2 regions of the Mesorhizobium sp. CA10 genome follow, and region 1 is predicted to be linked to the other one. Evidence: riboswitches for the same ligand, from Rfam matches in the RefSeq annotation. Region 1 holds a riboswitch; the other holds the start of a gene.
What was found. Region 1 has a riboswitch for S-adenosylmethionine ahead of metX (homoserine O-acetyltransferase MetX). Riboswitches for the same ligand answer to the same signal wherever they lie in the genome.

Region 1 (3,359 bases):
GAGCGCGGTTGCCTTCTCGACGGTCGCGCCGAGTTCCTCGCACAGGTTGACGAAGTCGCGGATGGTGCAGAAATGGATGTTGGGCGTGTCGTACCAGGAGTAGGGCAGGTCCTTGGTGACCGGCATCCTGCCCTTGACCAACAGCGAGAAGCGCACGCGCCAGTGGCCGAAATTGGGGAAGGAGACGATGGCGCGGTTGCCGATACGAAGCAGCTCGTCGAGCACCAGCTTCGGGTTGCGGGTCGCCTGCAGGGTCTGTGAGAGCACGACGAAATCGAAGCCCTTGTCGGGATAGAATTCGAGGTCCTTGTCGGCATCGCCCTGAACGACGGAAAGGCCGCGCGCCACGCATTCGTTGACGCCGCGCTGCGACAGTTCCAGCCCGCGGCCGTCGACCTGCTTGGTCTCCTGCAGGAGTTCCAGAAGCAGTCCGTCGCCCGAGCCGACATCGAGGACGCGCGAATTGGCCGGGATGAGATCGGTGACGACCTCGAGGTCGACACGCTGGGCGCGATTGACGCTCATGGCTTCGCCTCCTGCATGGCGCATGATGCCGGTCCGAAAAGTCCGCGACTTTTTGCGTTCGCTGACCTTCGGTTCGGGGTCATAGGCTGAGCCCCCTCGCGCGGGCGGCGGAGGCGATGAAGCCGTTGATGGCCGCGAACAGCTCCGGCTCATCGAGCAGGAAGGCGTCGTGGCCGCGATCGGTCTCGATCTCGACGAAGGAGACGGAAGCGCCCGCCGCGTTCAAGGCATGCACGATCGATCGGCTCTCCTCGGTCGGGAACAGCCAGTCGCTGGTGAAGGAGACCAGGCAAAAACGCGTCTTGGTGCCGGCGAAGGCGTCGGCGAGGCGCCCACCGTGATCGGCGGCAAGGTCGAAATAGTCCATCGCGCGGGTCAGATAGAGGTAGGAATTGGCGTCGAAGCGGTCGACGAAAGTCATGCCCTGATGGCGCAGATAGCTCTCGATCTGGAAATCGGCGTCGAAGCCGAAGGTCAGCGCCTCGCGGTCCTGCAAATTGCGGCCGAACTTGCGGTGAAGCGCGGCTTCCGAAAGGTAGGTGATGTGAGCGGCCATGCGCGCAACGGCGAGCCCTTTTTCCGGCCGCTTGCCGAAATCGAGATATTTGCCGCCATGCCAGTCGGGATCGGCCATGACGGCCTGCCGGCCGACCTCATGGAAGGCGATGTTTTGCGAGGAATGGCGGGCGCCAGTGGCGATCGGCAGGGCGCAGAACACGCGCTCCGGATAGGTTGCTGCCCATTCCAGCACCTGCATGCCGCCCATCGAGCCGCCAAGCACGCAAAACAGCTTCTCGATGCCGAAATGGTCGATGAGCATCGCCTGCGCGCGCACCATGTCGCGGATGGTGATGATCGGCAGGTCGAGCCCGTAGGGCTTGCCGGTCGCCGGGTTGGTCGAGGCCGGGCCGGTCGAGCCGAGGCAGCCGCCGACGACGTTGGAGCAGATGACGAAGAAACGGTTGGTGTCGATGATCTTGCCAGGGCCGATCAGCACCTCCCACCAGCCCGGCTTGCCGGTCACCGGATTGGTGTTGGCGACGTGCTGGTCGCCGGTCAGCGCATGGCAGACGAGGATGGCATTGGAACGCGCGTCGTTGAGCGTGCCATAGGTCTGGTAGGCAATCTGGAAGGGCGAGAGCAGCGTTCCGGCGTCGAGCTTCAGCGGCTTGTCCGGGCCGAACCGCAGCACCGGGCTCGACGGATGGTCGGCCTCGTCGTTGGTTCTTGCAGCACGCTGAGCGGCCATGTCCGTCCTCATCCTGTCCCGCATCGGTCTCGTCCCGATGCGGTGTCCGGCCGGCAGCGGACAATAAAAAACCGGCATTGCCGTCGCAAAGCCGGTTACAGGTTGCAAACGGCCCTTTAGCGAGTTGTTTAACGTGGCTGCAAGCCGACCGGCCAAATCACCACGGGAGTCTGGCAATCCTTCTAGGACCAGCGCCGCGCTTCGTCAACGGGTGGCCTCCTCGCGACCGGATGCGGGTGCCAGGCGCCGCCACTCGACATTCCAGCCCGTGGCCTGTATTTCCGCTGCGGCCTTGAAGGCTTTCTCGACGGATTTGTGACATGAAGCAGGATCAGCCCCGTCCGACGCCCCGCGCGGGCATCATGGACATCGAGGCCTATGTGCCGGGAAAAAGCACCGCGCCGGCCGGCGTGACGAAGGTCTATAAGCTGTCGGCGAACGAAAACCCGCTCGGGCCCTCGCCGAAGGCGATCGAGGCCGTGCGCGAAGTGGCGGCGAAGCTCGATGTCTATCCCGATGGCACCGCCCGCCGGCTGCGCGAGGCGATCGCCGAGGTGCATGGGCTGAATCCGGCCAACATCATCTGCTCCAACGGCTCCGACGAGATCCTGGGGCTGCTGGCGCAGACCTATCTCGCGCCGGGCGACGAGGCCGTGTTCACCGAGCACGCCTTCATGGTCTACAAAATCTATATCCAGGCGGCGGGCGCCAAGCCGGTGGCGGTGAAGGAGACCGAGGAGCGCGCCGACATCGACGCGATTTTGGCCGCGGTGACGCCGGCGACGCGGATCGTGTTTCTCGCCAATCCCAACAATCCGACGGGCACCTATGTGCCGTTCCAGGAAGTGCGCCGGCTGCACGCTGCATTGCCGAAGAACGTGCTCCTGGTGCTCGACGCGGCCTATGCCGAATATGTGCGGCGCAACGACTACGAGGCCGGCATCGAGCTCGCCGGCAGTTCCGAGAACGTGGTGATGACCCGCACCTTCTCCAAGCTCGGGCTCGGCGGCGCGCGTATCGGCTGGATGTACGGGCCGGCGCATATTGTCGATGCGATCAACCGCATTCGCGGCCCCTTCAACGTCAACGCTACAGCGATTGAGGCCGGCATCGCCGCGATCCGCGACCGCGCCCATATCGAGCGCAGCGTGGCGCATAACGAGAAATGGCTGGCCTGGCTCAGCGCCGAGCTGACCGGGCTCGGCCTGCGCGTCACGCCCAGCGTCGGCAATTTCGTGCTGATCCATTTTCCCGACGGCAACAAACATTCGGCGGCGGCGGCGGACGATTATCTGAGCGCCCGCGGCTACATCCTGCGCCGCGTCACCGGCTACGGCTTCCCCAATGCGCTGCGCATGAGCGTCGGCACCGAGGAAGCCAATCGCGGCGTCATCGATGCGCTGAAGACCTTCCTGAAAAGCTAGACACCATGGCATCACCGATGTTCGAGAAAATAGCGCTGGTCGGCATCGGCCTTATCGGCTCGTCGCTCGCCCGCGTCATCCGCCGTGAGGGCCTGGCGCACCATATCGCCATAGCGACGCGCAGCGCTTCGACGCTCAAGCGTGCCGAGGAGCTTGGCCTT
Region 2 (3,359 bases), on a different contig from region 1:
GATCGCAACATGACAGGCTATGTTTACATGACCGCGAGCCAGAAGGTGGCACGCTATTTCGGTGTCGCCAATGACCTTACCCACCGCATGCCCGGGCACAAGACCGGCCAAGGCTCCAGAAGATCATCCTGAATGGTTCGAGTTCTCTCACGGAATTGGCTGGTGAGCGTTCGGCACCGTGGCGGCGCTCAGGCGTCACGGCATGGATTCTAGGGTCTGCGCGCGTCGCTTCGCTCCTTGCTCCGCCCTAGAATGACGAAGAACAGATGGGACGGCGCGTCCCCTTCCGGACATCTCCCCACTTGGACCTCAGCGCGCTGCCCGAAAATGCTTGGAGAGCTTCAGGCCCTGCGCCTGATAGTTCGAGCCGAGTTCGGTGCCGTAAAGCGCCTGCGGGCGTTTCAGCATATGCTCGTAGACGAGACGGCCGACGATCTGGCCGTGGTCGAGGATAAAAGGCACCTCGTGGCTGCGCACTTCAAGCACCGCGCGGCTACCGCTGCCGCCGGCGGCGGAGTGGCCGAAGCCCGGATCGAAGAAGCCGGCATAATGGACGCGGAACTCGCCGACCAGCGGATCGAAGGGTGTCATCTCGGCGGCATAGAGCGGCGGCACGTGCACAGCTTCTCGGCTGACCAAGATATAGAATTCGTCCGGATCGAGCACCAGTTCGCCGGCGCCGCTCTTGTAGATCGGCTCCCAGAAATCGACGACATCCTGGGCGGCGCGCTTGTCGACGTCGACCAGTCCGGTGTGGTGCTTGCCGCGGTAGCCGACAAGGCCGTCCTTGTCGCCGTCGAGATCGATGGAGAGCGCGATGCCGCCGCCTGAAATATTGGGCGGCTCGGTGGCGACCAGCATCTCGGCGCGGTGAAGGTCGCGCAGCTCATTCTCCGAGAGCACCGCGTTGCCGGTGCGGAAGCGGATCTGCGACAGCCGCGAGCCGGCGCGCACGACGATCGGGAAGGTGCGCGGGCTGACCTCGAGATAGAGCGGCCCGCGGTAGCCGGCGGCAATCTTGTCGAACTCATGGCCGCGGTCGGTCATGACGCGCGTGAATATGTCGAGACGGCCGGTCGAGCTCTTCGGATTGGCCGAGGCGGATACGTTCGCCGGCAGCGCCAGGCTCTCGAGCAGCGGCACGATATAGACGCAGCCGGTTTCCAGCACCGCGCCCTCGGCAAGGCTGATCTCGTGCAGCTTCAGCCGCTCGAGCTTGTCGGCGACCCGATGATCCGGACCCGGCAGGAACGAGGCACGCACGCGAAACGCCTTGTCGCCGAGCCTTAGATCGAGGCTGGCCGGCTGGATCTGGTCGGCGTCCAGCGCGCGCGGCGACTTCAGCGCGTTCGCCTCGAACAGCGCTGCGATGTCCTGATCCGGAAGAATGCCTGTTTGCCGCAAAGGCTGGCTCCGTTCACAAGGCCGGGCGAGGATCTAAGCAGGCTCTTGCCGCCCGGCTGGTACAAACCTCTTAATGAAGCCGGCAATTGACGCAAGCGCGGCGCGGGTCTAAAGGGTCGTTATCCCGTGGTGATTTGGCCGGTCGGCTTGCAGCCACGTTAAACAAGTCGCTAAAGGACCGTCGAGCCGCAAGGCTATATGGACCGGTTGCGACTTCGCGGCCGGTTTTTTTGTGTCTGAAAGCAGGGCTATGAGCACCAAGAAGCGCAACTGGAAACCTCAGACGGCACTCGTGCATGGCGGAACGTTGCGTTCCGGTTTCGGCGAGACATCCGAGGCGATGTATCTCACCCAAGGCTATGTCTACGAGACGGCGCAAGCGGCGGAAGCCCGCTTCAAGGGCGAAGAGCCGGGCTTCATCTATTCGCGCTACGCCAACCCGACCGTCGACATGTTCGAAAAGCGCATGTGCGCGCTCGAAGGCGCCGAGGATGCCCGCGCCACCGCTTCCGGCATGGCCGCAGTAACCGCCGCGCTGCTCTGCAGCGCCAAGGCCGGAGATCATATCGTCGCGGCGCGCGCCCTGTTCGGCTCCTGCCGCTGGGTGGTCGAGACGCTGGCGCCGCGCTACGGCATCCAGGCGACGCTGGTCGACGGAACCGACATCGCCAATTGGGAAAAGGCGGTAAGGCCGAACACCAAGCTGTTCTTCCTGGAAAGCCCGACCAACCCGACGCTGGAGGTGGTCGACATCGCCGCCGTCGCCAGGCTCGCCAATTCGATCGGCGCCAGGCTGATCGTCGACAATGTCTTCGCCACGCCGCTGCAGCAGAAGCCGCTGCAGCTCGGCGCCCATATCGTCGTCTATTCGGCGACCAAGCACATAGACGGCCAGGGCCGCTGCCTGGGCGGCGTCATCCTGTCTGACAAGAAGTGGATCGAAGAGAACCTTCACGACTATTTCCGCCACACCGGCCCGAGCCTGTCGCCCTTCAACGCTTGGACGCTGCTCAAAGGCCTGGAGACGCTGCCGCTACGCGTGCGCCAGCAGACGGAGAGCGCCGGCAAGATCGCCGATTTCCTGGCCGAGCGGCCGGAGATCGCCCGCGTCATCTATCCGGGCCGCGCCGATCATCCGCAAGCGGATATCGTCAAGAAGCAGATGTCGGGAGGCTCGACGCTGATCTGCCTCGACGTCAAAGGCGGCAAGCAGGCGGCCTTTGCCTTCCAGAACGCGCTCGACATCGTGCTGATCTCGAACAATCTCGGTGACGCCAAGAGCCTGATCACCCATCCGGCGACCACGACGCACAAGAACCTGAGCGACGAGGCCCGCGCCGAGCTCGGCATCGGGCCAGGGACGCTGAGGCTCTCCGTCGGCCTGGAGGACAGCGACGATCTGCTGGAAGACGTGGAACAGGCGCTGAAGGCAGCAAAATAGAAGGCTGAGAACGCCGCGGCCCGAGCCTTCCAGAGCCGCAATTCCGGACGGAAAACCGTTTCACACTTTTCCTGGAATTGCTCTAGGCGAGCTCCTCCAGCTCGGTCATCGCCTTGGTGCGGATGGTCATGGCGTTGCCGCGCCATTCGACGGCGCCGCCGAACCAGGCGCGCGCCCAGATGGCCGGCAGCAGGGCATCGCGCACGATCATCGCGGTGATGCTGCGCGGCGACAAATACCAGCCCTTCGCAAAGGCCAGCAGCCATTCCGGCAGGTAGGCGATCGCCAGCACGCCCAAGGCCGTCGTGGGCAGGCTGACGCCGGCGCTTGCCGCTGCAATCAGCGCCAGCAGCAGCGGCACCGCAGCGCCAGTCAGTATCTCCGGCGCGAAGAACAGAGGGAACGTAACCCGCCGCAGCCGCGCCCAGCGCGTCTGGCGCGACCAGATCTCGGCGAACCTGCGCTGGCCGAGCGGCTGCTCGAACGGGGAGGCGACGAGGTTGACATTAAGCCC

Region 2: it holds a riboswitch for S-adenosylmethionine, as region 1 does, so the genes downstream of both, LB535_RS15900 (O-succinylhomoserine sulfhydrylase) here and metX (homoserine O-acetyltransferase MetX) in region 1, are expected to answer to the same signal.

What each region holds. Positions count from the first base shown of each region.
Region 1 is NZ_JAIUHV010000009.1:57,140-60,498, reverse strand. Features, by position in the region: gene metW (methionine biosynthesis protein MetW) at 1-525, opposite strand, end outside; gene metX (homoserine O-acetyltransferase MetX) at 605-1,774, opposite strand; SAM riboswitch at 1,871-1,948, opposite strand; gene hisC (histidinol-phosphate transaminase) at 2,095-3,198, shown strand; gene LB535_RS19230 (prephenate/arogenate dehydrogenase family protein) at 3,204-3,359, shown strand, end outside.
Region 2 is NZ_JAIUHV010000006.1:323,413-326,771, forward strand. Features, by position in the region: gene LB535_RS28850 (hypothetical protein) at 10-132, shown strand; gene LB535_RS15895 (2'-deoxycytidine 5'-triphosphate deaminase) at 310-1,404, opposite strand; SAM riboswitch at 1,521-1,598, shown strand; gene LB535_RS15900 (O-succinylhomoserine sulfhydrylase) at 1,655-2,845, shown strand; gene LB535_RS15905 (ceramide glucosyltransferase) at 2,928-3,359, opposite strand, start outside.